Regions from separate parts of the Streptomyces sp. NPDC058457 genome, predicted to be linked through region 2. Evidence: riboswitches for the same ligand, from Rfam matches in the RefSeq annotation. Region 2 holds a riboswitch; each other region holds the start of a gene.
The links. A riboswitch is a leader RNA that binds a small molecule or an ion and turns the genes downstream of it on or off. The one in region 2 is predicted to bind thiamine pyrophosphate.

Region 1: it holds a riboswitch for thiamine pyrophosphate, as region 2 does, so the genes downstream of both, thiC (phosphomethylpyrimidine synthase ThiC) here and ACFWPS_RS15340 (thiamine ABC transporter substrate binding subunit) in region 2, are expected to answer to the same signal.
Region 3: it holds a riboswitch for thiamine pyrophosphate, as region 2 does, so the genes downstream of both, thiO (glycine oxidase ThiO) here and ACFWPS_RS15340 (thiamine ABC transporter substrate binding subunit) in region 2, are expected to answer to the same signal.

The regions. Positions count from the first base shown of each region.
Region 1 is NZ_JBHXLU010000010.1:8,482-18,388, reverse strand. Features, by position in the region: gene ACFWPS_RS10985 (cupin domain-containing protein) at 1-71, shown strand, start outside; gene ACFWPS_RS10980 (DUF5326 family protein) at 237-449, shown strand; gene ACFWPS_RS10975 (IclR family transcriptional regulator) at 724-1,449, shown strand; gene ACFWPS_RS10970 (SsgA family sporulation/cell division regulator) at 1,549-1,986, shown strand; gene ACFWPS_RS10965 (YibE/F family protein) at 2,157-3,725, opposite strand; TPP riboswitch at 3,797-3,974, shown strand; gene thiC (phosphomethylpyrimidine synthase ThiC) at 3,967-5,787, shown strand; gene ACFWPS_RS10955 (hypothetical protein) at 5,901-6,638, opposite strand; partial or broken gene ACFWPS_RS10950 (phosphomethylpyrimidine synthase ThiC) at 6,824-7,015, shown strand; gene ACFWPS_RS10945 (NADP-dependent oxidoreductase) at 7,207-8,145, opposite strand; gene ACFWPS_RS10940 (winged helix-turn-helix transcriptional regulator) at 8,302-8,718, shown strand; gene ACFWPS_RS10935 (hypothetical protein) at 8,764-9,633, opposite strand; gene ACFWPS_RS10930 (metallophosphoesterase) at 9,814-9,907, opposite strand, start outside.
Region 2 is NZ_JBHXLU010000015.1:124,735-134,641, reverse strand. Features, by position in the region: gene pyrH (UMP kinase) at 1-66, shown strand, start outside; gene frr (ribosome recycling factor) at 213-770, shown strand; gene ACFWPS_RS15360 (phosphatidate cytidylyltransferase) at 770-2,107, shown strand; gene ACFWPS_RS15355 (cytochrome P450) at 2,317-3,561, shown strand; gene ACFWPS_RS15350 (VOC family protein) at 3,599-4,387, shown strand; gene rlmN (23S rRNA (adenine(2503)-C(2))-methyltransferase RlmN) at 4,455-5,561, shown strand; TPP riboswitch at 5,605-5,712, shown strand; gene ACFWPS_RS15340 (thiamine ABC transporter substrate binding subunit) at 5,795-6,868, shown strand; gene ACFWPS_RS15335 (ABC transporter permease) at 6,913-8,511, shown strand; gene ACFWPS_RS15330 (ABC transporter ATP-binding protein) at 8,511-9,536, shown strand; gene ACFWPS_RS15325 (LAETG motif-containing sortase-dependent surface protein) at 9,616-9,907, opposite strand, start outside.
Region 3 is NZ_JBHXLU010000071.1:51,108-61,014, reverse strand. Features, by position in the region: gene ACFWPS_RS39160 (phytoene desaturase family protein) at 1-490, shown strand, start outside; gene ACFWPS_RS39155 (hypothetical protein) at 512-1,519, opposite strand; gene metF (methylenetetrahydrofolate reductase [NAD(P)H]) at 1,576-2,499, opposite strand; gene thiE (thiamine phosphate synthase) at 2,615-3,262, opposite strand; gene ACFWPS_RS39140 (Rv2175c family DNA-binding protein) at 3,306-3,671, opposite strand; gene ACFWPS_RS39135 (NAD(P)/FAD-dependent oxidoreductase) at 3,805-5,043, opposite strand; TPP riboswitch at 5,186-5,297, shown strand; gene thiO (glycine oxidase ThiO) at 5,295-6,455, shown strand; gene thiS (sulfur carrier protein ThiS) at 6,452-6,664, shown strand; gene ACFWPS_RS39120 (thiazole synthase) at 6,668-7,462, shown strand; gene pknB (Stk1 family PASTA domain-containing Ser/Thr kinase) at 7,727-9,685, shown strand; gene ACFWPS_RS39110 (deoxyribonuclease IV) at 9,720-9,907, shown strand, end outside.

The DNA.
Region 1 (9,907 bases), on a different contig from region 2:
TGGCCCACAAGTTCCATCACATCAGTGAGGATCTGAGGGTTCTGGTCGTCTTCTCTCCCCCCGAGGCCTGACGTCGGCTCTCGGGGTTCCCTAGGGGAAGGGTCAGGGGAGGACAAGGGATCAGAGACCTCCGAACGGCCCCCTCGCGGCTCTAGCATCGAGTGCAGGACATCGCATCGTGCGGGACGCACGAGACCGTACGTGCCGGAGCGCACGAGAAGGCGGAGGACAGGGCAATGCGAGAGATCTTCACGGGTCTGCCGTGGTGGGTGAAGTGGATCGCGGTGCCGGTCATCGCGCTGGTGGTGTTCGGCGGCCTGATCACGGCCGTGATCAGCTGGGTGGTCTTCGTGCTCTTCAAGCTGCTGATCTTCGTGGCGCTGGTCGGCGGACTGATCTACATCGTGCGGAAGTTCATGTCGAACTCCTCGTCGAAGAGCGACTGGTGAGGACCGTGGGAATCGGTGGCCGGTAACAGGAATCACCGGTTCCCTCGGGGGAGGGAAGTTTCCCGTACAGGCGGACCGGGAGCGCCGGCGGACGGTTAGAGTCGCTGACCCCCTCGCGCTCCGGGAGTGACCCTTGGCCACGCTTGACGCCGCCCCCGCACCCACGGAACATCCAGCACCCCCCGCCCAACGACGTTCCAGCACACCCCCCGTACAGCGGCCGGCCACCCCGGTCGACCCCGCACAGCCGCACTCGGCCACGCTCATCGGCTCCGTGCAGCGCGCGATGCGCCTGCTGGAGTGCGTCGCCGGACACGCACACGGCGCACCCGCCAAACAACTGGCCCGTGAAACGGGCCTCGCGCTGCCCACCGCCTACCACCTGCTGCGCACCCTGGTCCACGAGGGCTATCTGCGCCGCGACAAGGGGCTCTTCTTCCTCGGCGAGGCGGCGGAGCGGCTGAGCAGCAGCGGGGCGCAGCAGAAACGTCGCAGCGCGGTCGTCGACACCCTCGCCCACTGGCGCGATTCGATCGGTGTCCCGGTGTATTACGCCATGTACCGGGACGGCGAGATCGATGTCATGTGCGTCTCCGACTCCCCGGGTACCCCGGCGGTCGAGGAGTGGGCCGGTTTCCGCGAGACCGGGCACGCGCACGCCGTCGGCCAGTGTCTCCTCTCCCAGTTGGACGAGGACGTCCGCCGCGACCATCTGGGCCGCCATCCCGTGCGGCCCCTCACCCCGTACACGGTCCGTGACGGTCAGACGCTGCTGCGGCGGCTGGAGCGGACGCGGCGGATGGAACCGGTGGTGGAGCGCCAGGAGTACGCACTGGGGACGGTGTGCGCGGCGATTCCCCTCACCGTCGGCACCACGGCCGCCACCATCGCCGTCTCCCTCCCCCTCCACCAGGCCGACCGGCTGCTGCCCGCCGTCCGGCAGCTGCAGGCCGAAGTGGCTCGGCATCTGGGGTCCCTGGCGATCGCTATCAGTATCTGAAAACTCACTCCTTGTGATCTCCCGTGTACGTTCAGCAAGATTTGACCACCATCAAAGGGATAAAACCCGGCCAGTCGGTGTCATATGACGGGGTAGGCAATGCGCGAGTCCGTACAAGCAGAAGTCATGATGAGCTTTCTCGTCTCGGAGGAGCTCTCCTTCCGCATCCCCGTGGAGTTGCGCTACGAGACCTGTGATCCCTATGCCGTCCGGCTCACCTTCCACCTGCCCGGGGACGCGCCGGTGACCTGGGCCTTCGGCCGCGAGCTGCTGATCGACGGGGTGGGGCGGCCGTGCGGCGAGGGTGATGTGCACATCGCGCCCGCCGATGCCGAGGTGCTGGGCGAGGTACTCATCCGGCTTCAGGTCGGCGGCGACCAGGCGGTGTTCCGGTCCTCCGCACCTCCGTTGGTGGCTTTCCTCGACCGAACGGACAAGCTGGTGCCGCTCGGCCAGGAGGGCTCGCTCGCCGACTTCGACGCCCATCTCGACGAGGCCCTGGACCGCATCCTGGCCGAGGAGCAGAGTGCCGGCTGAAGCGTTACGGCACAGGGCGCACGCCGCTCCGACGAGTCGCGTGAGGACGCGCAGGAACGCTTCTGCGTGTTCGGCGCCGACCCCCAGCCGGAACGCTTCTCCTCATGTGGACCGCCCGTGTCTCACCTCGTGCCTCGTGGATGGCCTCCTCCCGGGCCGTCCACTGCGCCTCACCGCTTCCGGCGCCGTCCCCGCCCGCCGCGTCCCGCGGCCGGCGCGGCCTCCACGGGCACGGCTGTCTCCGTGCCCGGCCGGTCGGCGGACACCACCAGGGCCGCGAGCAGCGTGGTGACCGGCACCGAGGCGACCAGGCCGATCGAGCCGACCAGGGTGCGCACGATCTCCTCGGCGACCAGCTCGCTGTTGGCGACCGTGGCCACACTGCTCTGCGCGATCGAGAAGAGCAGCAGCAGCGGTAGCGCGGCACCCGCATAAGCCAGCACGAGGGTGTTGACGACGGACGCGATGTGGTCACGGCCGATGCGGATGCCCGCCCGGTACAGCCCGCGCCAGCCCATCGTCGGGTTGGCCTCGTGCAGTTCCCAGACGGCCGAGGTCTGGGTCACCGTCACGTCGTCCAGGACACCCAGCGAGCCGATGATGACACCGGCCAGCAGCAGACCGCTCATGTCGATCGACGGATACAGGCCGTGGATCAGGCCGGTGTTGTCGTCGGTGTTGCCGGTGAGCGCGGCCCAGTCGATGAACTCCGAGCCGAGCAGGCCGATCAGACACAGCGAGACCAGCGTGCCGAGCACCGCCACCGAGGTCCGGGCCGACAGCCCGTGGCAGATGTACAGGGCGATCAGCATGATGGCGCTCGACCCGACCACCGCCATCAGCAGCGGGTTCGATCCCTGCAGGATTCCCGGCAGGATGAACAGGGTCAGCACCAGGAAGCTGACCGCCAGCGCGACCAGCGCCATCACACCGCGCAGCCGGCCCACCACCACCACGGCGAGTGCGAAGATCCCGGCCAGCAGTGCCATCGGGAACTTCCGGTTCACGTCGGTGACCGAGTACTGCAGGTCCTTGGGTGCGGAGGGTTCGTACGCGGCCACGACCTTCTCACCCTCGTGCAACTGCCGCGACTGATCGGGCTGCACGATCTCGGTGAAGGTACGGCCCTTGTCCTTGCCGACGTCGACCCGGACCGTGGCCTTCTTGCAGGTGCCGCCCTCCTCCTTCGAGGAAGTGCCGTCGGTGGTGGAGGTGTCTCCGGTCGAGCCGCCGCCGGAGGCGTTGACCGACTTGCAGCTGACCGAGACGACCTTGGTGACCGTCGCCGCCTGCGTCTGGCGGTCGAAGCCGACGCCGGTGCGCTCGTGCGACGGGGCACCGCCGGGCCACAGCACCACCAGGCCGACCACGACCGCGGCGGTGAAGGGGATCAGGATGGCCGCGATGACCTTGCGCAGATGCTTGGAGACGGGCGCGGCAGGGCCGTGGCTGTGGCTGTGTCCGTGCGAGTGGCCGTGACCACCGCCGGGCCCGGAGCCGCTCTGGCCGGTACTCGGACCGGGCGAATGGCCATGGGCCTCCCCGTGGCCGTGGGCTTGGCCGTTGTCGTGATGGCGGGCGTGGCTGAGAGCGTGCCCCTGGTCGTACGGCTCGCCCTGCCCGTGGATGTGTCCGTCACCGGCACCATGGCCCCCGTGGCCGGATCCGCCGCCCTGCGTGGCGCCGTTGCCGCGCCGCGGGTCTGGGGGCGGATAGGGGTGCTGCTGTGTCGAGGTCACCGCCCGATCATCGCAAGAACGGCAGGGGCCCTCTGTTCACCGCGCCCGAATTGACGCTAGCGTGGAGGCACCTTTGCACACGCGGGAGCTCGGAGCACCGGGCTGAGAGGGCGCTGACCTCCGTATTCGCGACGTTTCACGTGGAACGAGTGATGTTTCACAGGAAACGCCGCCCGACGGAAGCCGCTGCGTCGACCGCCGAACCTGTTACCGGGTAATGCCGGCGTAGGGAGTAGGTCTCATGACCAACAAGGACGCGCGCACGCCTGCCTTCAGCCAGGACGAACAGCCCATTATGGGCGAAACGCCCCAGGAGGCCGGGAAGTCCATCGGCTGGCACAAGGGGTATGTCGAGGGCTCCCGCCCCGACCTCCGGGTGCCGGTCCGTCAGGTGCACCTCACCAACGGGCAGTCGGTCACGCTCTACGACACCTCCGGCCCGTACACCGATCCGCTCGTCGAGACCGACGTCCGCAGGGGCCTGCCGCCGCTGCGGGAGAACTGGATCACCGCCCGCGGCGACACCGCCGAGTACGCGGGCCGGCCCGTCCGTCCCGAGGACGACGGGATCAAGCACACCTCGCCGCGAGGTGGCCTGCGCAACCTGGACGCGGTCTTCCCGGGCCGCCCGCGCCAGCCGCGCCGCAGCCGGGACGGCGAGGCGGTGACGCAGCTCGCGTACGCCCGCCGGGGCGAGATCACCCCGGAGATGGAGTACGTGGCCGTCCGCGAGAACGTTTCTCCCGAGGTGGTCCGCGAGGAGATCGCGGCGGGCAGGGCCGTACTGCCCGCCAACGTCAACCACCCGGAGATCGAGCCGATGATCATCGGCAAGCGGTTCCTGGTGAAGGTCAACGCCAACATCGGCAACTCCGCGGTCACTTCCTCCATCGAGGAGGAGGTCGAGAAGATGACCTGGGCGACCCGCTGGGGCGCCGACACGGTCATGGACCTCTCCACCGGCCGCAACATCCACACCACCCGCGAGTGGGTGCTGCGCAACTCCCCCGTCCCCATCGGTACGGTGCCGCTCTACCAGGCCCTGGAGAAGGTCGACGGCAGGGCCGAGGAACTGACCTGGGAGATCTACAAGGACACGGTCGTCGAACAGGCCGAGCAGGGCGTGGACTACATGACCGTCCACGCGGGCGTGCGCCTCCCGTACGTGCCGCTCACCGCCAACCGCAAGACCGGCATCGTCTCGCGCGGCGGCTCGATCATGGCGGCCTGGTGCCTGGCGCACCACAAGGAGTCGTTCCTGTACGAGAACTTCGAGGAACTCTGCGAGATCCTCGCCGCCTACGACGTCACGTACTCCCTGGGCGACGGTCTGCGCCCCGGCTCCATCGCGGACGCCAACGACGAGGCGCAGTTCGCGGAGTTGCGCACGCTCGGGGAACTCAACCGGATCGCGAAGCGTTTCCATGTACAGACGATGATCGAGGGCCCGGGCCATGTCCCGATGCACAAGATCAAGGAGAACATCGACCTTCAGCAGGAGATCTGCGATGAAGCTCCGTTCTATACGCTCGGCCCGCTGACCACGGACGTCGCGCCGGCGTACGACCACATCACCTCCGGTATCGGTGCCGCGATGATCGCCTGGTGGGGCACGGCGATGCTCTGCTACGTCACGCCCAAGGAGCACCTGGGCCTGCCCAACCGGGACGACGTCAAGACCGGCGTCATCACCTACAAGATCGCCGCCCATGCGGCCGACCTCGCCAAGGGCCACCCGGGTGCACAGGAGTGGGACGACGCGCTGTCCGACGCCCGCTTCGAGTTCCGGTGGGAGGACCAGTTCAACCTCGCCCTGGACCCGGACACGGCCCGCGAGTTCCACGACGAGACACTTCCGGCGGAGCCGGCGAAGACGGCCCACTTCTGCTCGATGTGCGGGCCGAAGTTCTGCTCGATGAAGATTAGCCAAAGCATCACAGAGCGGTTCGGTGGCGCGGCGGCCGAGGGGGCGTCGCCCGAGGAGATCGCGGAGGGGATGCTCCAGAAGTCGAAGGAGTTCGCGGCGAGCGGGAACCGGGTCTACCTGCCGATCGCCGACTGACGCCGTGACGCGGTGCTCCCTTGAGGGAAAGGTTGGGAGCACCGCCACGTCAGAGCTTCACGCCGTTGGCCTGTGACGAAACTCGCTGGAGTCAGTGGGTGAATCGGCAGCTGCTATTGCGGACGCATCAGGTTCAGGTCCTCGCCCCATGCATCCAGAACCGCGCCGTGCCCTGCACGTCGGGCCGCTGCCTCGACACGGCCGAAGAGGCTCCGCTGCAAGGGCACCTCGCCTGTTGCTGAGATGCGGGCCAAGGTGTCCAGCAGCGAATCGGTGTCCCAACCGGGCAGCGGGTAGCGGGCGAGTTCCCACTCCAGGTACTTGTTGTACGGACGGGGGCGCCGGTCGAGCGCGAAGAGCAACTCCAACAGACTACCGATGCTGTCGGCAGCGTCGAGGCGGGCGGCGAAGGGATGCCCATCGCGGTCGTTCTTGACGGAGCGGTAGACAGAGTTGGTGTAGGCGTCGAGCCACTCTCCGGCGTCCCGGAAAGCCTCATCGACGCCGAGCCGGGCTTTGGCGGCCAGGATCTGGGCAATGCCTCCGTCGAGCCGGTCGAGCACGATCTGGGAGCGGGCCAGGGCGTAGCGTTCGAAGCCAGGCATTCCTGCAGTCCGGAATTCAGCAAGCGGGAGGATGACGAGGTCGAGCTCGGCTGTGCGATGGTCGGCGAACCGAGTGAGATCCGTTGCTGCGTCGTCAGCGACGACGACGTATAGGTCGTGATCGGAGTACCTCGTCGGCATGCCTTCATGGGCCTGAGATCCCTTGAGCACGAGCCCGACAACGTGGTGGTCAGCTGTGGCGAGTTCGACGAACGCACGGTAGGTGATGAGCTGCTGAGCAGCCATTGCGTGATCTCCGGTGAAGTAGTGACGGCTACGCCTGTCAGGCGGCCCCGCCTGCCGGAGTCGCCTCAACCCGTCTGCGGGGCCCTGGCCGCCGCTCAGAAGATCAATGCACGTGTGAACCGTACCGTCCGACTGTCCGAGGAGTGCTCAGTTTGAGTCGGCGTACAAGCTGGGGGCCATCCTGAAGGGGATACGACGACAGCCTCATCCCAGGCTCCGCGAGTGACTCCGGCCCGAACCTGTTCTCGATGAAGATCTCGCAGGACATCCGTCGCGAGCACGGCGGGAGTCGGGCCGAGGTTGAGGCGGGGATGGCTCAGAAGTCGAAGGAGTTCGCGGCCGCGGGCAACCGGGTGTATCTGCCGATCGCGGACTGAGGGCGGGCCCGGGAGTGTGCCGGCGGTTCGGGAAGCGGGCTCCGGCACACTGCCCCGGCTATCGGGCTCGCCATGCCTCGACGTGGGCCAGCACGTACGCGGCGAGTTCGGGTGGTCACCGTCGAGCGGACCACGCGCACCTTGTGACGGACCTTCATGGACGGACCGTCACAGGGGGACGGTAGTGCCTCTCATGGGACCAGGACGAGTTTTCCGGTGGTGCGGCCGGCCTCGATCGCGCGGTGGGCCTCGGCGGCCTCGGACAGCGGGTAGGTGTCCTGGACGAGTACCCGCAGCCGGCCCGCCTCGATACGTTCCGTGATCCGTTCCAGCAGCTCACCGGAGGGAGCAGCAGTGACCCATACGTAGCGCATCCCGCGCTCGGCCGCCTGGAGTTCGTCCGTTCCCGGGTCGATCGACGCACCGACGAGCAGGCCGCCGGGGCGCAGCACATCGAGGGAGCGCGGTCCGTAGGAGCCGCCGACCAGGTCCAGGACCGTGTCCACCGGAGCCACGGCGGACTCGAAGCCGGTGGTCGTGTAGTCGATCAGCTCGTCGGCACCCAGCCCGCGCAGCAGGTCGTGCCGGCCGGCCCGGGCGGTGCCGATGACGTACGCCCCCAGCTCCTTGGCCAGCTGCACCGCGACATGGCCGACGCCACCGGCCGCCGCATGGATCAGCACTCGGTCACCGGGCCGGACCCGCGCCAGCACGGCCAGCGCCTGCCAGGCGGTCACCGCGGCCAGGGGGACGGCACCCGCGACCGCCAGATCCACGTTCCCGGGAGCAGGGGCCAGCGCCTCGGCCGATGCGGCGGTGAACTCGGCGTACGCACCGCGCCGGGAGACCGGCAGCATGCCGTACACCCTGTCGCCCGGGGCGAACCGTGTCACGCCCTCGCCTGCCCGCTCGACGACACCGGCGACATCGTTGCCCGGCGTCCACGGCAGCTCGACCAGCTCCGGCACCCGGCCGGAGCGGAGCACCGCGTCGCCGGGATTGACCCCGGCCCCGGCGACCCGCAGCAGCACCTCGCCGGGGCCCGGTTCCGGTATGCCGGTCTCGGCGTACTCCAGCGTCTCGGGACCACCGAACACGGACTGGACGACGGCATGCATACGGACGGACATCAGACCAAGGCTCCTCGGCGGCGGGCGGCGGGCGGCGGGCGGCGGGCGGCGGGTGGCGGCGGGTGGCGGCGGGGCGCGGCGGTCGCGGCGCGTTCCATGCTCGGTCCCGGCAACTGTCCTGTGGAAGTAGGCACTTTCCTGATATCGAGGTTCCTCATGGATACCGGCTTCGACCTGAGAGAACACGGCGGCGTGGACGTCTTCCTGCGCGACTGCCCCACCCGTGCCGTGCTGGACGTGATCGCCGGCAAGTGGACCATGCTGGTGCTGGTGGCCCTTGCGGACGGTCGGCCCATTCGGTTCGCGGAGCTGCGCAGACGGCTGGACGGTGTGACGCCGAAGGTGCTGACGCAGACCCTGCGCGCGCTGGAGCGGGAGGGACTGCTGACCCGCACGGTGTATCCGACGGTGCCGCCGCGGGTGGAGTACCGGCTGACCCGGCTGGGCCAGGAGGCGGGCGGGCTCGTGCAGCGCATCACCGACTGGTCGCAGGCGAACGTCGCCGCCATGCAGGCGGCGCGGGAGGAGTTCGACGGGCGCTCCGCCCGCCGGCTCCCCGGCGCGGCCTCGTAGACCGGGTGTCCGGCCTGCGCCCCCTGGCCGGGGGCGCAAGCCGGGTCATTCCGGCTGGTGTTCCGGGCCTCCGAAGTCCGGGCTGGTGTAGTCCGGGCTGGTGAAGCTCGGGCGGGGGGCGGGGGCGGTACCGTCGTCGGTGCTGAAGCCGGGACGGTCGTAACCGAGTCGTGGCATCCGGCCCGCCGGACTCGACGGGGCGGTGTGGCGCAGTCCGGCCGTGCCGGTGTCGGTGGCCAGTGCTTCCCGCAGGAAGGGCAGGATGCCGCGCTCCAGCAGGGCGTCCCGCCAGGCCTCCCGGGCCTTGGCCACCTCCCCGCCGGGTTCGCCGTAGGCTCCGGCCTCCAGCGAGGGGCTGTTGCGCAGTGCGGTGAGCAGCAGTCCCGCGCCGGCCATGATGATGGCGGCCGCGGTCACCACGCCGAACACCCAGCCCGCGGTGAGCATGGTCTGGGCGAACGCCGGGGCCGGGTCCAGCATCTTCAGGACGTAGCCGACGAGCAGGAAGATCGCTGCGGCGGTGCCGGCGAGCACCGGCGCCAGGACCAGGGCGAGGGCGAAGCCTCCGGCGCCGGTGGTCTCGGCGGCCTCGCCGAGGGTGGTGGCGAGCCCCATCGCGCCGCCCGTGCCCGGCTCTGCGGAGCCGGACTCGTGGACGGCGGCCGGGGTGGACCGCGCCGGATTGCGCAGTTCCTCGCGGACCTTCACATAGTGCTGGTACTCGGTCGCCGCGGCCGCCGTGATCAGTGCGGTGGCGTTGAGCGCCATGGTGCGCAGCTGTTCGGTGTTCAAACGCTGGCCTATACCGGCCAGTTCGGGACGGTACTGGGCGGAGCGCAGCGCCTCATCGAGGATCCGCTCGTATTCCTGGCGGTCCTCGCTGTGCAGGTGCTGCGGAACGCTGTTCATGTGCATCCCCCGATGCTCCGTAGGGCTTGTGGCTCGCACGCCGGCGAACCGTCGGGCAGAAACGGAGGGGAGCCTGCTACGGATAAACCGATGGTAGAGCCGTTACGGCACGCGGTGACAGGGGGTTGCCGGAAATTGGGGTTGCCCGCGTGTGACGTCGGGGGGTCGGAACAGCCCGGCGAACGCTCAGTTGTCCAGCGGAAGTTGCCTCACCAGCAGCTTTCCGGCCATGGTCACGCCGCCGTCCATGGCGATGGCGAGCCCGTCTGCGTAGACGTGC
Region 2 (9,907 bases):
ATCGCGCGCGCCGTCAAGGGTGAGAAGATCGGCACGCTGGTGGGTGACCAGGGCAGCCGGGCCTGACCGGCAACACCTGACGCACCCTGACCGGGGGATGGACAATGTCCTGCCGGTCGGGAACCGTCAGGGAAAGAAGACGCGACGCAGCCGGCCGCCGCCCCGCAACGGAACCGCAGCCGGGCCTTACTCAAGACACGCAGGAGCAAGTGGTGATCGAAGAGACCCTCCTCGAAGCCGAGGAGAAGATGGAGAAGGCCGTCGTGGTCGCCAAGGAGGACTTCGCCGCGATCCGCACCGGCCGTGCGCACCCGGCGATGTTCAACAAGATCGTGGCCGACTACTACGGCGCGCCGACGCCGATCAACCAGCTGGCCTCGTTCTCCGTGCCGGAACCGCGCATGGCGGTCGTGACCCCGTTCGACAAGACGGCCCTGCGCAACATCGAGCAGGCCATCCGCGACTCGGACCTGGGCGTCAACCCGAGCAACGACGGCAACATCATCCGGGTGGTGTTCCCGGAGCTCACCGAGGAGCGTCGCCGCGACTACATCAAGGTCGCCAAGGGCAAGGCGGAGGACTCCAAGGTCTCCATCCGTTCCGTGCGCCGCAAGGCCAAGGACGCGATCGACAAGCTGATCAAGGACGGCGAGGTCGGCGAGGACGAGGGCCGTCGCGCCGAGAAGGAGCTCGACGACACCACCGCGAAGTACGTCGCGCAGGTGGACGAGCTCCTCAAGCACAAGGAAGCGGAGCTTCTCGAAGTCTGATGAACGACTCATCCTGGGGAGCCCCGCCGCAGGCGGGCTCACCCGCCGGGCAGGCCGGATCACCGGCCGGGTACTGGGGACCGACCGATCAGGGCACCGGCCAGGGCTACGACCAGGGCAACGGGCCGGACTCCGGCCAGGGGTACGGCTCCGGCGAGGGGTACGGATCCGGCCCTGCCCAGGGGTACGTCCACGCTCCCGGTCAGGGGTACGACCTCGGTCGTACCCACGGCTATGACCAGGGGCATGTCCAGGGAGCCGTCCCGGCGGGTCCCGCGTACGATGCGCAGAACGCGCAGCAGACTCGCCCCATGCCCATCGTGCCCGACGACGTACCCGCGTACGGCTCAGACCAGGACGACGACCGGGGGGCCGCTCGGCTGAGCGGCCCCTTGTTCCGCGACGAGACGTTCCGCAACGAAACACCGTCGGCGCAGCCCCTGCCTCACGCGGCGGCGCCGCAGAACCAGAATCCGGAGCCCATGCCCGACGCCCCACAGCCGGCGCCCGCGCCGCAGAAGAAGAGCGCGGGACGCGACCTGGGTGCGGCCATAGGGGTCGGCGTCGGACTGGGCGTCGTGATCGTGGCATCCCTGTTCGTCGTCAAGGCCGTCTTCGTCGGCGTCGTGGCGGTCGCGGTCGTGGTGGGCCTGTGGGAACTGACCAGCCGGCTCCAGGAACGCAAGGGCATCAAGGCGCCCCTAGTCCCGCTGGCGCTCGGCGGCGCCGCGATGGTCGTGGCCGGCTACGCCCGGGGTGCCGAGGGCGCCTGGGTCGCCCTGGCGCTCACCGGGCTCGCGATCCTGGTCTGGCGGATGACGGAACCGCCGGAGGGCTATCTCAAGGACGTCACGGCGGGTCTCTTCGCGGCGTTCTACGTCCCGTTCCTGGCGACGTTCGTCGCGATGATGCTCACCGCCGACGACGGCCCCTTCCGGGTCATGACCTTCCTGCTCCTCACGGTGGTCAGCGACACCGGCGCCTACGCGGTCGGCTGGCGCTTCGGCAGCCACAAGCTGGCCCCGCGCATCAGCCCCGGCAAGACCCGCGAGGGCCTGGTCGGCGCGGTGCTGTTCGCGATGGTCGCGGGCGCGCTGTGCATGCAGTTCCTGATCGACGACGGTACCTGGTGGCAGGGCCTGCTGCTGGGCCTCGCGGTCGCGGCCAGCGCCACGCTCGGCGACCTCGGCGAGTCCATGATCAAGCGGGACCTGGGCATCAAGGACATGGGCACGCTGCTCCCGGGCCACGGCGGCATCATGGACCGCTTGGACTCGCTGCTGCCGACGGCTCCGGTGGTGTGGCTGTTGATGGTGCTGTTCGTCGGCAGCGGCTGATCTGCTTCGCCGGGAGCGGCTGATCTACAGACACGTCGGCAGTGGCTGACGTACAGCTGTCGTAGGCGAGCCCCCGTCCTTCACAGGGCGGGGGCTCGGCGGCATGTCGGCCCCGGATGACGCAGCAGAAATCGCATGGTCAGGCCGGTCAGAGGGAGACTCCCTGTGAGGACGCGGTGTCCTCCGACGTGCGTGCAGGGAGTGTGCCCATGCCCCTCGACCCGGCCCCGGCCTCCACCCCGTCCCCGACCACGCCTCCTCCGCCGGTGCGGTTCTGGCCCGTCGACGATCTGCCCGCGCTCGACCCGGACCCGTTCCTGGACGAGCTGCTGCGCGACGAGCCCGTCACCCGCATCAGACTCGCGCACGGCGAGGGGGACGCCTGGCTGGTCACCCGGTACGAGGACGTCCGCTTCGTCACCTCCGACCCGCGTTTCTCCCGGGAGTCGGTCGTCGGCCGCGACATCACCAGCATGCGCCCGGCGCCCGTGGCCTCCCAGACGGCCGGCCTCCAGTACATCGACCCGCCCCGGCACAACCGGCTGCGCCGGGTCGTCGCCCGGGCCTTCACCGGGCGGGCCATGCAGCGGCTGCGGCCGATGGCGGAGCGCCGGGCCGGCGAACTCCTCGACACCATGGAGGCCGCGGGCCCACCGGCCGACCTCATGGAGTATCTGCACGGCCCCTTCCCCATCGCCGTGATCCGTGACTTCCTCGGCATCGACGAGAAGGACTGGCACCGCTGGGCGGCCACCGGCGAGGCGCTGCTCTCCGCGGGCCCCGACGCGGAAGCGCGCGCCCGGGAGGCCGCCCGGACCACCCGGGCCCGGATCGCCGAGCTGCTGCAGAGCCGCCGCGAGGAGCCCCGCGACGACCTCGCCGGGGTGCTGGCCCAGGCCACCGCGGACGGCGAGATCACCGGCGACGAGGCGATCTCCCTGGCCACCGCCATCCAGGTCAGCGGAGGGCACGCGGTCCGCAACAACAGCGGCTCGATGATGTACGCGCTGCTCACCCACCCCAAGCACCTGGACCGGCTGCGCCGCGAGCCGGAGCTGCTCCCCAAGGCGGTGGACGAGCTGTTCCGCTACGTCCCGCACCGCAACGGCGTCGGCATCCCGCGCGTCGCCGTCGAGGACGTCGAGGTCGGCGGCCAGCTGATCCGGGCCGGCGAGGTCGTCTACAACGCCTACGTCGCCGCCAACCGCGACCCCGCCGTCTTCGACGACCCGGACGACCTGGACTTCGACCGCGCCAACGGCCCCCACCTGGCCTTCGGCCACGGCCCCCACCACTGCATGGCCGCGATCATGGCCCGCATGGAGGCCGAGACCATGATCGGCTCGGTGCTCTCCCGTTTCCCCGGCATCCGCCTGGCCGTACCCCCCGAGGAGGTCGAGTTCCAGCGCCAGGGCCTGATCCGGGGACCGCGTACGCTGCCCGTGACCTGGTGAGCGAAGGCGGCCGCAGACGGCCGAGGAGGACCCCGCAATGCTGACAACCCAGTATGTTCCCGGCGCTCCGAACTGGCTCGACGTGGGCACCCCCGACACTGACGCGAGCGCCGCCTTCTACTCCGCCGTCTTCGGCTGGGAGCACCGGTCGGCCGGACCGGAGGCGGGCGGCTACGGCTTCTTCGAACAGGACGGCGGAACGGTCGCCGGGATCGGCCCGCTCACCGAGGCGGGCGCGAGCGCGTCCTGGCGGGTGTACTTCCACACCCCGGACGCCGACGCCACCGCCAAGGCCGTGGAACAGGCGGGCGGCAGCGTCCGGATCGCCCCGGCGGACGTCTTCGCCTTCGGGCGGGCGGCCGCCTTCGTCGACCCCACCGGAGCGGACTTCGCGGTCTGGCAGCCGGGCGACACAAAGGGCCTGGACCTCGTCGCGGTCCCCGGCAGCCTGGCCAGGACGGAGCTGTACACCACCGACGCCGGCGCGGCGAAATCGTTCTACGAGTCGGTCTTCTCCTGGCAGACCCGCGATGTGCCGATGGGCCCGGAACTGACCTACACGGTCCTCACCCCGGCGGGCGGCGGCCCGGCGGCGGCCCACGGCGGGCTGATGCAACTGCCCCAGGCCAACCTCGACGCCGGATCGACGCCGAAATGGCACCCGTACTTCGAGGTGACCGACTGCGACGCCACGCTCGCCAGGGCCACCGAGGCCGGAGCCACCGTCCTCATCCCGGTCACCGAGGCCCCGGGCATCGGCCGCTTCGCCATGTTCCTCGACCCCTTCGGCGCCCTCCTCGCCATCATCACCACCGCCGTGCGCTGAGCCCCTGGACCCCTGCCGAATCCACGGTCGCGGGCCACCGCAGTTGATCTGCGACACTGGTTGGGTTATGCCTAAGCCCGGAGAACTCACTTTCGTCGCGCCGCGCGGAGCCAAGAAGCCGCCGCGGCATCTCGCTGATCTCTCGCCCGCCGAGCGCAAGGACGCGGTGGCCGAGGTCGGGGAGAAGCCGTTTCGTGCCAAGCAGCTCTCGCAGCACTACTTCGCGCGGTACGCGCACGACCCCGAGCAGTGGACGGACATCCCGGCCGCCTCGCGGGACAAGCTGCGGGAGGCGCTGTTCCCCGAGCTGATGACCGTCGTACGGCATCTGTCGACCGACGAGGGGACGACCCGCAAGACGCTGTGGAAGCTCTTCGACGGGACGCTCGTCGAGTCGGTGCTGATGCGTTACCCGGACCGGGTGACCATGTGCATCAGCTCACAGGCGGGATGCGGGATGAACTGCCCGTTCTGCGCGACCGGGCAGGCGGGGCTGGACCGCAATCTGTCCACCGCGGAGATCGTGCACCAGATCGTCGACGGGATGCGGGCGCTCCGGGACGGTGAGGTGCCCGGCGGGCCCGCGCGGCTGTCCAACATCGTCTTCATGGGGATGGGGGAGCCGCTCGCCAACTACAAGCGGGTGGTCGGAGCCATCCGCGCGCTGACCGACCCCGCCCCGGACGGGCTCGGGCTCTCGCAGCGCGGGATCACCGTCTCGACCGTCGGACTCGTCCCGGCCATCCACCGGTTCGCCGACGAGGGCTTCAAGTGCCGGCTCGCGATCTCGCTGCACGCCCCCGACGACGAACTGCGCGACACCCTCGTCCCCGTGAACACGCGGTGGAAGGTGCGCGAGGTCCTCGACGCCGGGTTCGAGTACGTCGAGAAGAGCGGGCGGCGGTTGTCGATCGAGTACGCGCTCATCCGCGACATCAACGACCAGGCCTGGCGCGGGGACCGGCTGGGCCGGCTGCTCAAGGGCAAGCCCGTGCACGTCAACCTCATCCCGCTGAACCCGACGCCGGGTTCGAAGTGGACCGCGTCGCGGCCCGAGGACGAGAAGGCGTTCGTCGAGGCGATCGAGGCGCATGGTGTGCCCGTCACCGTCCGGGACACCCGGGGTCAGGAGATCGACGGCGCCTGTGGTCAGCTCGCGGCGACCGAGAGGTAACCGCCGTAGGCACCGAGCGGTAGGATCTGGCCAACACATCTTCATAATCCGACAGGGGAGCGCCACAGCGCTGAGAGTGCGGCAACCGGGCCGCAGACCCTCTGAACCTCGCCCAGGTCATTCTGGGTAGGAAGTTCGGTCATCACTCAAGCTGTTGCGCCCTGCCCGCACACCGCGGGCAGGGCCGCGTCTCTTCCTGGTCAACTCCAGGAGGAAGAACACCAGTGCACACCATGCACACCAGAACCTTCGTGGCCGCGGCGGTCGGGCTCGGGCTCGTGACGCTGTCCGCGTGCTCGTCCTCGTCCTCGGGAAGCGGGGCCGAGTCAAAGACCATCACCCTCGTCAGCCACGACTCGTGGGCCGTCTCCAAGAACGTGCTCCAGGACTTCGAGAAGCAGTCCGGCTACCAGGTCAAGGTCCTCAAGGACGGTGACGCCGGGCAGGCCGTCAACAAGGCGATCCTGACCAAGGACAACCCGCAGGGCGACGTCTTCTTCGGCGTCGACAACACCCTGCTCTCCAGGGCCCTCGACAACGGTCTCTTCCAGCCGTACGAGGCGAAGGGGCTCGACACGGTCGGTACGGCGTACCAGCTCGACGCGGCCAGGCACCGGGTCACGCCCATCGACTACGGCGACATCTGCGTCAACTACGACAAGGCGTACTTCAGCAAGCACAAGCTGACCCCGCCGACGTCGTACGCCGACCTCGTCAAGCCCCGGTACAAGAACCTCCTCGTCACCGAGAACGCGTCCACGTCCTCGCCGGGGCTCGGGTTCCTGCTCGGCTCGGCCGCGCAGTACGGGGACAGCGGCTGGCAGGGCTACTGGAAGCAGCTCAAGGCCAACGGCGTGAAGGTCGTCGACGGCTGGGAGCAGGCCTACAACGAGGAGTTCTCCGGCTCGGCCGGCGGGAAGAAGGCCGGCGGCGACCGGCCGCTCGTGGTGTCGTACGCCTCCTCGCCGCCCGCCGAGGTGATCTACGGCGACCCGAAGCCCAGCACCGCGCCCACCGGTGTCGCGACCGGCACCTGCTTCCGGCAGATCGAGTTCGCCGGGCTGCTGAGCAACGCCGGGAACAGCAAGGGCGGCAAGGCGCTCATCGACTTCCTGGTCTCCAGGGAGTTCCAGGAGGACATGCCGCTGAACATGTTCGTGTACCCGGTGGTGAAGGGGGCGAGCGTGCCTGCCGAGTTCACGAAGTACGGGCCCGCCGCCCAGGATCCCGAGACCATGGCGCCCGACAGGATCGCCGCCAGCCGTGACCAGTGGGTCAAGACGTGGACGTCACTCGTACTGAAGTAACCGGAGCAGCCGGCAGGCGCGGGAGCGCGGCGCGGCTCGGGCTGATGGCCGTGCCCGTCGCGTTCTTCGCCGTCTTCTTCGCCTGGCCGGTCGCGGCGATCGTCACGCGCGGCCTGAAGGCCGACGGGGTCTGGCGGTTCGGGCGGATCGCCGACGTCCTCGGCCAGTCCGACATCCGGCACGTGCTCTGGTTCACCACCTGGCAGGCGCTCGCCTCCACCGCGCTGACCCTGCTGGCCGCGCTGCCCGCCGCCCATGTCTTCGCGCGCCTCGACTTCCCCGGCAAGCAGGTGCTGCGGGCCGTGGTGACGGTTCCCTTCGTGCTGCCGACGGTCGTGGTGGGGACCGCCTTCCTCGCGCTCGTCGGTCGGGGCGGGCTGCTGGACGAGTTGTGGGGCGTACGGCTCGACACCACCGTCTGGGCCATCCTGCTGGCGCACGTCTTCTTCAACTACGCGGTCGTCGTACGGACCGTGGGCGGGCTGTGGGCCCAGCTGGACCCGCGGCAGGAGGAGGCCGCCCGGATGCTCGGGGCCTCCCCGCTGGGCGCCTGGCGGAAGGTCACGCTGCCCGCGCTCGTGCCCGCCGTGGCCGCCGCCGCGCTGATGGTGTTCCTGTTCACCTTCACCTCCTTCGGTGTGGTGCAGATCCTCGGCGGGCCGACGTTCTCCACCCTCGAAGTGGAGATCTACCGGCAGACCTCCGAGATCTTCGACCTCTCCACGGCCGCCGTCCTCACGATCGTCCAGTTCGTCGCGGTCGGCGCGATCCTCGCCGTGCACGCGTGGACGGTACGGCGGCGGGAGAGCGCGCTGCGGCTGGTGGACCCGTCGGTGACGGCACGCCGGCCGCGCGGGGCCGGGCAGTGGGCGCTGCTCGCCGGAGTCCTCGCCACCATCGCCGTCCTGCTCGTGCTGCCGCTGGCCGTGCTGGTACGGCGGTCGCTGGACGGGGGGTTCGGGTACTACCGGGCGCTGGGCGACGCCGACGGCGGGACCTTCCTGGTCGCGCCGATCGAGTCGGTGGTCAATTCCCTGGAGTACGCGGTCGCGGCCACCGCCATCGCGGTGGTGATCGGCGGACTCGCCGCCGCCGTACTGGCCCGGCGGGACGCGGGGCGGCTGGTCCGGGGCTTCGACGCGCTGCTGATGCTGCCGCTCGGGGTGTCCGCGGTGACCGTCGGCTTCGGGTTCCTGATCGCGCTCGACAGACCGCCGCTGGATCTGCGCCAGTCCTGGATCCTCGTCCCGCTCGCCCAGGCGCTGGTCGGTGTCCCGTTCGTCGTACGGACCATGCTGCCCGTGCTGCGGGCCGTGGACGAGCGGCTGCGGGAGGCGGCGGCCGTGCTCGGGGCCGCGCCGTGGCGGGTGTGGCGGGAGGTCGATCTGCCGATGGTGCGGCGGGCGCTGCTGATCGCGGCGGGGTTCGCGTTCGCGGTGTCGCTCGGGGAGTTCGGCGCGACGGTGTTCATCGCGCGGCCGGACAACCCGACCCTGCCGGTCGCCGTGGCCCGGCTGCTGTCCCGCCCCGGTGATCTCAACTACGGCCAGGCGATGGCCCTTTCCACGATTCTGATGGTGGTGTGCGCGGTGGCGCTGCTGGTGCTCGAACGGCTGCGGACCGACCGGACGGGGGAGTTCTGATGCTGCTGGCTCTCGACGCGGCCACCGTGCGGTTCGGCGGGCGGGCCGTGCTGGACGCCGTCGATCTCGAGGTCGCCGAGCACGAGGTGGTCTGTGTGCTCGGGCCGAGCGGAAGCGGCAAGTCGACGCTGCTGCGGGTGGTCGCGGGGCTGCAACCCCCGGCTTCCGGGCGGGTGCTGCTCGACGGACACGACCAGACGCGGGTGCCGGCGCATCGGCGGGGGGTCGGGCTGATGTTCCAGGACCACCAGCTGTTCCCGCAGCGGGACGTGGGCGGGAACGTGGCCTTCGGGCTCCGGATGCGCGGTGCGGGGAAAGCACAACAGGCCGAGCGGGTCGGCGAGTTGCTGGAGCTGGTGGGGCTTCCGGGGGCGGCCCGGCGGGCTGTCGCCGGGCTCTCCGGCGGGGAGCAGCAGCGGGTGGCGCTCGCGCGGGCGCTGGCGCCCCGGCCCCGGCTGCTGATGCTCGACGAACCCCTCGGGCAGCTCGACCGCTCGCTGCGGGAGCGGCTCGTGGTCGAACTCCGGGAGCTGTTCGGGCGGTTGGGCACCACCGTGCTCGCCGTGACGCACGACCAGGGCGAGGCGTTCGCACTGGCCGACCGGGTGGTGGTGATGCGGGACGGGCGGATCGCCCAGTCCGGCACGCCCCTCGACGTCTGGCAGCGGCCCGCGGACGAGTTCGTGGCCCGCTTCCTCGGCTTCGACAACGTGGTCCCGGCGACCGTCGAGGGAACGGTCGCGGTGACGCCGTGGGGGAAGGTGCCGGTGCCCGAGGGCTCCGGGCAGGGGACGCGGACCCTGCTCGTACGGCCGGCCGGCGTACGGCTGGTCGCCGCCGACGCGGGGCTGCCCTGCACGGTGGCCGCCCGTACCTTCCAGGGCACCCATGTCACCGTCCACCTCCAGCCCCAGGACGGCGGCGGCCCCCGCCTGGCGGCGGCCTGCGCGCTGCGGGAGGCACCGGAGGCCGGGGACGCGGTGGGCGTCGAGTTCGACGCGGCGGAGACCGTCGTACTGGACTGACCGCGTGCGCGGGTACGGCCGAGGCCCGTCCCCCGGGGATACGGGGACGGGCCTCGACGGTGTACGAGCGTGAGGTGCGTCAGTTACCGCTGTGCGCGCCACGACGGCGCATGCCGAACCAGACCGCGCCACCGCCGACCGCCACGAGCGCGGCCGCGACACCGGCGATCAGGCCGGTGTTGGAGTTGGCACCGGTCTCGGCGAGGTTCGACTCACCGACGGCCGGGGACGGGGCGTTGTCCGACGTGGACGCCGGGGCGGTGCTGCTGCTGTCCGTGGCCGACGGGGTCGGGGAGTCCGACTCGGCCGGGGTGGACTCGGACTCCGACGGCGACGGGGTGGCCGACTCCGAGGGGGAGGGGCTGGTGCTC
Region 3 (9,907 bases), on a different contig from region 2:
GGACGAGGAGACCGAGCTGGACCTGTTGGCCTCACCCGGCGGCGACCGGCCGGTGTGCCCCACCGTGACGGTGCTGCGCCCCGACGACCCGGCGCTCAGACCGGACGACGACCACGAGTCCGTGGTGCTGTCGGCGGTGTTGTCGGCCGAGGCCGGCTGGGAGCGGGAGAGCACCGTCGGGGCCTACACGGATTTCCTCCTCGAAGCCGCCGAGACCGCCGTTCCGGGGCTGCGGGAGCGCCTGATCTGGCACGAGACGCGACTGCCGGAACGGGACACGGCCACCACCGGGTCCGGGGGGATCTCCGCTCCGGCCCTCGCGGGCGGCGAGGGCCGCTTTCTGCACCCGGCCAACACCACCCGGTTGCCTGGCCTGTACCGGGTGGGCGGCCGGTCGCACCCCGGCGGTGGGCTTCCGCATGCGGGTATGTCGGGGGCGCTGGTGGCGGGGCTGATCGTGGAGGGGCCGGAGTTCCGCGGCTCGCAGTGAGCCGGGCTCTTCGGGGCCGCTTCAGAAACGGTACTGCTGCTCGTCGTACCCGTTGCCCTGCTGTTGGCCCTGCTGCTGCCCCTGCCCGTCGTCGCCCTGCCCCTGGTAGGGGTACGGCTGCTCCTGCGGGAGTTCGCCGCCGTAGGTCTCGTCGGCGCGCTGCTGCGGTACCCAGACACCGCCCGCCGGGGTCTCGCCGTAGCCGCCGGTGCCGTACTGGCCCTGGGCGTACCCCTGCTGGTCGTACTGCTGGGTGCCGTACGACGACTGGTCGTACCCGGTGCCGCCGTAGGTCTGGTTGTTGCCGATGTACGGGTCGGAGTAGTTGGCGTACTGCTGCTGGGCGCCCGTGTCGTAGCCGTACTGCTGCTGGCCGTAGCCGGAGTAGTCGTAGGCGTAGTTCTGGTCGGTGCCCTGGGCGGCGTACGCCTGGTCCTGGCCGGCGGTCGCGTAGGCGGCCTGCTGGTCGCCGGTGGCCGCGTAGCCGGCGTCTCGGTAGACGCCGTAGGAGCCGGTGTCCTCGGGCATCGGCTGCGGTTCGTACACCGTGCTGGACTCGGCCGCGCCGGGCTCCATGGTGCGGGCCGCCGGGGTGAAGACGTCGTCACGCTCGTAGTCGTCACCGCCGTAGGACGGCATGCTGCCCGTGGCGTAGGCGCCCTGCTGCTCGGCGTAGGCGGCGTCGGCCGCGTCGGGGTCGGTGGCCTCCAGGCCAGCGTCCTCGTCCGGCTCGCCGCGGCGGCGCTTGGTCAGGCCTTCGTCACCGTCCGTGCCGGGGCGCTTGACCGCCCAGCCGGCCTCGAAGCCGCGGCGGAACGACAGCGTGACGTAGGTCTGGCCGACCGCGAACGCGATCGCGCCCACACCGATCACGATGACCGAGGGGATCAGGACACCGAACACGACCCCGAGGAAGCCGACGAAGGCGAGCAGTCGCCAGCGCAGCCGCGCCTTGTACTGCAGCAGCACCTCGCCGAGCAACCACAGCGCGACGATGCCGAACGCTACGTAGAGGACCGTCCAGCCCATGTACGCCCCTCCTCCTGTGACCGCTACGCAGTGTGTCGTACTCCGGTGCGGCCGGTCTAGGCCCGCGGGGGATGGTGCAGGCCCAGGTTCTCGTAGATTTCCAGCGTCGCCGTGGAGTTGTTGAGCGTGATGAAGTGCAGTCCTGGCACTCCCTCGGCCAGCAGCCGGGCGCAGAACTCCGTGGCGTATTCGATGCCAATGGAGCGTACCGCCGCCGGATCGTCTTTCGCTGTGAGGATCCGCTCTTTCAGGGCGTCCGGGAAGGCGGCGTTGCTGAGTTTGGGCAGCCGTTCCAGCATCTTCACACTGGTGACGGGCAGAATTTCCGGGATGACCGGGGTCTCGCAGCCGGCCGCGGCGACCGAGTCACGAAGGCGAAGGTACGACTCGGGCTGGAAGAACATCTGCGTGATGGCGTAGTCGGCGCCCGCGCGGCACTTGTCGACGAAGTGCCGGACGTCGGCGTCCCAGTCGCCGGAGCGCGGGTGCATCTCCGGGAAGGCGGCGACACCCACGCAGAAGTCGCCCGACTCCTTGATGAGCCGGACGAGTTCGGCCGCGTAGGTCAGGCCTTCCGGGTGCGCCACCCAGTCGCCCATCGGGTCGCCGGGCGGGTCACCGCGCACCGCGAGCATGTTGCGGATCCCGGCGTCCGCGTACTGGCCGATGATGTTGCGCAGTTCGGCCAGCGAGTGGTCGACCGCGGTGAGGTGGGCGACCGGGGTGAGCGTGGTGTCGGCGACGATCTGCTGGGTCTCCTTGACCGTGCCCGCGCGGGTCGAACCGCCGGCGCCGTAGGTCACGGAGACGAAGTCGGGGGCGACCGCCTCGACCCGCCGGAGCGCGCTCCACAGGTTCCGCTCGCCCTTGGGGGTTTTCGGCGCCGAGAACTCGAACGAGTACGTGTTCTTGCCGGTGGCGAGCATGTCGCGCACGGTGCGTGCGCGGTCAGTCCTGGTCGATGCGGTTCCTAGGGCCATACCCGCAGGTTAGCCAGGGGCGGACGGCCACCCAACCGAACTCGGGATATTTGCCCGAATTGTCGAGCTCGCGTCCGGATACTGGACAAGTTTCCGGACAGCGACCCCCTGCGCGTCACCGCGACCGCAGGCGCTTCGCGAACTCGGCCGCCGCCGCGCCCGGGTCGTCGGCCGCGGTGAGCGCGCGGACCACGACCACCCGGCGGGCACCCGCGTCCAGTACCTGGTCGAGGTTGCCGAGGTCGATGCCGCCGATGGCGAACCAGGGGCGGTCGGTGCCCAGCGCGGCGGTGTACCGCACCAGGCCGAGGCCGGGGGCGGGGCGGCCGGGCTTGGTGGGGGTGGGCCAGCAGGGGCCGGTGCAGAAGTAGTCCACGCCGTCCTGCACGGCGGCCGCGGCGGCCTCGGACTCGGCGTGCGTGGACCGGCCGATCAGGACGTCCGGGCCGAGGACCGCGCGGGCGGCCGGGACCGGCAGGTCGCCCTGGCCGAGGTGGAGCACGTCGGCACCGGCGGCGTGGGCCACGTCCGCGCGGTCGTTGACCGCGAGCAGCTTGCCGTGCCGGGCGCAGGCGTCGGCGAACACGGCGAGGTGCTCCAGCTCCTCGGCGGCCTCCATGCCCTTGTCGCGCAGCTGCACGATGTCGACACCGCCCGCCAGGACCGCGTCCAGGAACCCGGCGAGGTCGCCCTGCTCCTTACGGGCGTCCGTGCACAGGTAGAGCCGGGCATCGGCCAGCTGGGCGCGGGCGGTGTCGGTCATCGGTGTCCCCCGTCGGTTCGGTACTGGTTGCCTCAGACGTGCCTCAGACGGCGAGCGCCTGGGCGCGGCGCTTCACCTCCGTGCCGCGATTCTCGCTGAGCGCCTGTGCGGGGGTGCCGGGCAGGGTCTCGTCGGGAGTGAAGAGCCACTCCAGCATCTCTTCGTCGGTGAAGCCGTCGTCCCGCAGAAGCGTCAGGGTGCCGGTCAGGCCCTTGACGACCTTGTCCCCGTCGATGAAGGCGGCGGGAACGTGCAGTGCCTTGTTCTCACCACGGCGGACGGCGATGAGCTGGCCCTCCTTGACCAGCTGCCGCACGCGCGTCACCTCGACGTCCATCATCTCTGCGATGTCGGGGAGGGTGAGCCAGGCGGGGACGAGAGCATCGATGTTTGCGTCAATCTCGGTCACGGGGTCAAGGGTAGGCGTTCTGCCGGGTGGGCCGCGATGGGTGGGGGCGGGATGTGTCGTCGTTCGGGTGCGGCGCCGTAGGGGCTGGTCGCGCCCACGCGGCGCAGCCGCATATCGGTACAGCCCCGCGCCCCTAAAGGGGCGCCGCAGTCGCGTTTTTCAAGGGGCGGGCGGGGTCGGACAGGGCCTCCGGGTCCATTTCACGGCCGGCCTCGATCAGGCGGCGGCCTTGCGCCAGGTCCCGGGGGCGGCCTACCGCCAGCAGAGCGACCAGGCGGCTCTCGCGGAGCCAGCAGACGCTCCAGGACGGGCCGGAAGGGTCGCCGCGCCACACCAGGCGGTCGGCGCCGGCGTGGTGGCCGGCGTACTGGACGAAGCGGCCGAACTGCTCCGACCAGAAGTACGGGACCGGGTCGTAGACCGCGTCGGACTCGCCGAGGATGTTGGCGGCGACCGTGCGCGGGCCCTGGAGGGCGTTGTCCCAGTGGTGGACCAGCAGGCGCTCGCCGTAACGGCCGGACGGGAAGGAGGCGCAGTCGCCGACCGCGTAGACGTCCGGGACGCCGGTGCGCAGACGGTCGTCGGCCAGCACGTCGCCGTGGGTGCCCAGCTCGATGCCGGAGCCGGCCAGCCAGGCGGTGGCGGGGCGGGCCCCGATACCGACCACGACGGCGCCCGCGGGCAGCCGCGAGCCGTCGTCGAGCACCACCGCGCCGGGCTCGACGCCGGCCACGCGCGCGTGGGTGCGCAGTTCGGTGCCGCTGTCCGCGTACCAGGCGGTCATGGGCGCGGCGACCTCGGCCGGGAGCGCTCCCGCGAGCGGGCGGTCGGCGGCCTCCACGACCGTCACCGCGCAGCCGGCCTCGCGGGCCGCGGTGGCGAACTCGGCGCCGATCCAGCCCGCGCCGACGACCACGATGTCGTGCTGCCGGGCGAGCACGGGCCGCAGCCGCTCAGCGTCGTCCAGGGTGCGCAGCAGATGGACGCCGGGCACCCCCTCGGTGCCGGGCAGCGTGATCGGCTCGGCGCCGGTGGCGAGGACCAGGACGTCGTACGGCACCGGTCCGGCCTCGGTGTCCAGCTCGTGGTCGGCGGTGCGCACGCCCAGCGCGTCGCGGCCGAGTGCCAGCTCGATGCCGAGCGCCTCGAAGTCGACCTCGAAGGCGGAGCCCTCGGCCTTGCCGAGCAGCACGGCCTTGGAGAGCGGCGGCCGGTCGTACGGCTGGTGCGGCTCGGCGCCGATCAGCGTGACGGTGCCGGTGAACCCCCGCTCGCGCAGGGCGACGGCGGTCTGCACCCCGGCCATGCCCGCGCCCACGACGACCACGCGCCGCGTCTGTGACGTGCTCCGTCCCTGCGTCTGCTCGCTCACCTGATCACCATAGACAAGTCACCATGGAGAAGAACGATAGACAACTGACAAAGAGTCAGTCAGGGGCGCGGCGAGTGACCTGTTCCACAGCGCGGTCCGAGGCCGTCTTACAAGGGCGGAGCTCCGCGGGCTAGGGTGACGGGGAAGCACACGCGGGAGCCCGGACGCACCGGGCTGAGAGGGAGGCTGGCGGCCTCCGACCGTACGAACCTGATCCGGGTCATGCCGGCGAAGGGAGGGGCTGGACGCCCATGTCCTCACGTACGTCCGACGTCCTCGTCATCGGGGGCGGAATCATCGGCCTGGTCACGGCCTGGCGCGCCGCGCAGCGCGGGCTCGCCACCGCCCTGGTGGACCCCGCGCCCGGCGGCGGGGCCGCGCAGGTCGCGGCCGGGATGCTGGCCGCGGTCACCGAACTGCACTACGGCGAGCAGACCCTGCTGGGGCTCAACCTGGCCTCCGCGCGCCGCTATCCGAGCTTCGCCGCCGAGCTGACCGAGCTCACCGGCCACGACCTCGGCTACCGGCGCTGCGGCACGCTCGCGGTCGCGCTGGACGCCGACGACCGCGCCCATCTGCGTGAGCTGCACGCGCTCCAGCAGCAGTCGGGACTGGAGTCCGAGTGGCTGTCCGGGCGCGAGTGCCGGCGCCTGGAGCCGATGCTCGCGCCGGGCGTGCGCGGCGGGCTGCGGGTCGACGGCGACCACCAGATCGACCCGCGCCGACTGGCGGCCGCGCTGGTGGCCGCGTGCGAGCGGACCGGGGTGGTCCTCCACCGCGACTGGGCCGAGCGCCTGGAGGTGGCACGGGGACGCGCCGCCGGTGTCCGCACCCGTGCGGGTGACACGTTGGGTGCCGGGCAGGTGGTGCTCGCCGGCGGGAGCCTGAGCGGGCGGCTGGCGGGCGTGCCGGACGACGTGCTGCCGCCGGTGCGGCCGGTGAAGGGGCAGGTGCTGCGGCTGACCGTGCCCGCGCGGTACGCGCCGTTCCTCAGCCGGACCGTACGGGCCGTGGTGCGCGGCGGGAACGTCTACCTGGTGCCCCGGGAGAACGGCGAACTGGTCGTCGGCGCGACCAGCGAGGAGCTCGGCTGGGACACGACGGTCACGGCGGGCGGGGTGTACGAGCTGCTGCGCGACGCGCACGAGCTGGTGCCCGGGATCACCGAACTGCCCCTGACCGAGACCCGGGCCGGGCTGCGCCCCGGCTCCCCCGACAACGCGCCGCTGCTCGGGCCGACCCGCCTCGACGGGCTGCTGCTGGCCACCGGGCACTACCGCAACGGGGTGCTCCTCACGCCGGTCACGGGGGACGTGATGGCGGAGCTGCTGGCCGGCGGCGAGCTGCCGGAGGAAGCCCGTCCGTTCACGCCGAGGCGATTCGGCGCCGTCCTTGTGGAGCAGACCGCATGAACATCTCCGTCACCATCTCCGTCAACGGGGAGCGCCGGGAGATCGCCCCGGGCACCGCTCTCGACACGCTCGTGAAGTCCCTCACCGCCGCGCCCTCCGGGGTGGCCGCGGCCGTCAACGAGACCGTCGTACCGCGCGGGCAGTGGGCGGCGACCGGGCTCGCCGAAGGCGACCGCGTGGAAGTCCTCACCGCCGTACAGGGAGGCTGAGCCATGGCCGACGACCCGTTCGTCCTCGGGGGTACGACCTTCTCCTCCCGGCTGATCATGGGGACCGGGGGTGCGCCCAGCCTGGAGGTGCTGGAGCGGGCGCTCGTCGCGTCCGGGACCGAGCTGACCACGGTCGCGATGCGGCGGGTGGACCCGGGGGTACGGGGATCCGTGCTGTCGGTCCTCGAACGGCTCGGGATCCGGGTGCTGCCGAACACGGCGGGGTGCTACACCGCCGGGGAGGCCGTGCTGACGGCCCGGCTGGCGCGGGAGGCGCTGGGGACCTCGCTGATCAAGCTGGAGGTCATCGCCGACGAGCGGACGCTGCTGCCGGATCCGGTCGAGACGCTGGACGCGGCGGAGACGCTGGTGGACGACGGGTTCACGGTGCTGCCGTACACGAACGACGATCCCGTGCTGGCCCGGAAGCTGGAGGACGTGGGGTGCGCCGCGGTGATGCCGCTCGGGTCGCCGATCGGGTCCGGGCTCGGGATCCGCAACCCGCACAACTTCCGGCTGATCGTCGAGCACGCGCGGGTGCCGGTGATTCTGGACGCGGGAGCCGGTACGGCGTCGGACGTGGCGCTGGCGATGGAGCTGGGGTGTGCGGGGGTGATGCTGGCGTCTGCGGTGACGCGGGCACAGGATCCCGAGCGGATGGCTCACGCCATGCGGGCCGGGGTGGAGGCGGGGCGGCTGGCCCGGCTGGCGGGGCGGATTCCCCGTCGGTACCTCGCGGAGGCGTCGTCTCCTGCGGAGGGCCTGGCCGTGCTGGACCCCGAGCGTCCTGCGTTCTGAGCGCCGGCCCGCTCCCGCCTCGTCTCCCACCCACGCACCACCCGAAACCGTCTGCTGAGAAGCGGGACTCTCCCGTGGGGGCCGAGCACCGTCGGCGGCTGCGGGAAGGGGGAGAAAGCATGCCCGAGGCCGGTCGGTGTCGGCGGTCGCGGGTGGGTAGGTGCATATTTCAGCCAGGTGCGAAGCGTCACAGGTGCGCTGCAGTCCCCGGGGGAAAGCGGTCTCACCTGTGGGGCTGTCAGTCGGTCCTCGTACACTCGCTGGGTGGATACGACCCTTCAGGACCCCCTCGTCGGGCAGGTGCTCGACGGCCGGTATCGCGTCGACGCGCGGATCGCCGTCGGCGGGATGGCCACGGTGTACCGGGCCCTGGACATCCGGCTGGACCGCGTGCTCGCGCTGAAGGTGATGCACCCGGCGCTCGCCGCCGACGGGTCCTTCGTGGAGAGGTTCATCCGGGAGGCCAAGTCGGTCGCCCGGCTGGCCCACCCGAACGTCGTCCAGGTCTACGACCAGGGGGCCGACCGGTCGTACGTGTATCTCGCCATGGAGTACATCGCCGGCTGCACCCTGCGTGACGTGCTGCGCGAGCGCGGCGCGCTGCAGCCGCGGGCCGCGCTGGACATCCTGGAGCCGGTGCTGGCCGCGCTGGGCGCCGCGCACCGCGCCGGGTTCGTGCACCGGGACATGAAGCCCGAGAACGTGCTGATAGGGGACGACGGGCGGGTCAAGGTCGCGGACTTCGGGCTGGTGCGGTCCGTGGACAGCGTCACCAGTACGACGGGGGCCGTGCTCGGGACCGTGGCCTACCTCGCGCCCGAGCAGGTCGAGAACGGCACCGCCGATCCGCGCGTCGACGTGTACGCGTGCGGTGTCGTGCTGTACGAGATGCTCACCGGGCAGAAGCCGCACGACGGGGACTCGCCCGCGATCATCCTGTACAAGCATCTGCACGAGGACGTGCCGGCGCCGTCCGCCGTCGTGCCGGGGCTGGCCTACGAGCTGGACGAGCTGGTCGCCCTCGGCACCGCCCGCAACCCCGAGGTCCGGCCGTACGACGCGGTCGCGCTGCTCGCCCTGCTGCGGCAGGCGCGGAGCGCGCTCGGCGCCGAGCAGCTGGACGCCGTGCCGCCGCAGGCGCTGACCGAGGCGCATGACATCGCCGAGGACCGGACCAGTGTCATACCCCGGTCGCTCACCGTGCCCCGCCCCCTGCCCGTCAACGAGGAGGACGAGGGGGTGCTGCGGACCAGCCGGTTCGAGGCGCCGCCCTCCCCCACGCTCGGCTTCGCTCGCGCGGGGGCACCCCCATCCGACCGGCGGCGCGGGGGCCGTCGGTCCCGGCGCGGGCTGCTGACGCTGGTCGTCGCCGTACTGATCGTCTTCGGGGCGGGCGCCGGCGTCTGGTACATCAACACCGGGCAGTTCACCAAGGTCCCGCCCCTGCTGTCGAAGACCGAGGCCCAGGCCACCGCGCGGCTGAAGGAGGCCGGGCTGGACGTCGGATCGGTCGAGCACGCCTACAGCGACACGGTGAAGCGGGGCACGGTGATCAGCACCGACCCGGCGGCCGGCCACCGGATCCGCAGCAACGACTCGGTGAAGCTGACCGTCTCGGACGGCCCCGAGACGGTGAACGTGCCGGATGTGCAGGGGCGGACGCTGGCCAGGGCCAAGTTGCTGCTCACGGCGGACGGGCTCGAACCGGGCATGGTGACCCGCGAGTTCAGCGAGGACGTGCCCAGGGGCTCGGTCATTTCGACTGATCCGGGGGCGGGTACCGAGCGGCACGCGGGGACCGCGATCGCGCTCGTCGTCAGCAAGGGTGCCCCGGTCGACGTCCCGGACGTCACCGGCGACGACCTGGACGACGCCCGGCAGGAGCTTCAGGAGGCCGGGCTGAAGGTGACGGTGTCCGCCACCGAGATCAACTCCGAGTACGACCAGGGGCAGGTCGCCCAGCAGACCCCGGCGGGCGACGCGCAGGCCGCCGAGGGCGACACCGTGACGCTGACGCTGTCCAAGGGCCCGGAGCTGGTGGAGGTTCCGAACGTGGTCGGGGCGAGCGTCGACGCCGCGACCAAGCTGCTGGAGCAGTCCGGTTTCCAGGTCAAGGAGAACCGCGGGCTGCTCGGGCTGTTCGGCGACACCGTGAAGAAACAGTCGGTGGACGCCGGGGAGCAGGCACCCAAGGGGTCGACGATCACCATCACCATCCGGTGACGGGGGCCAGGCCGCGGCGTGACACCCTGGACGGGTGAAGAGCGAGCAGTCAGGTCCCTCCCGCAACCCCGTCGGCGGCCATGTCCCGGTGGCCGGCGGTCTGCACTCCGTGGGGCTGTCGTACGCCCGTGAGCTGAAGGCCGAGACCGTGCAGGTCTTCGTCGCCAACCCGCGCGGCTGGGCCACCCCGGCGGGCAGCCCGAAGCAGGACGAGGCGTTCCG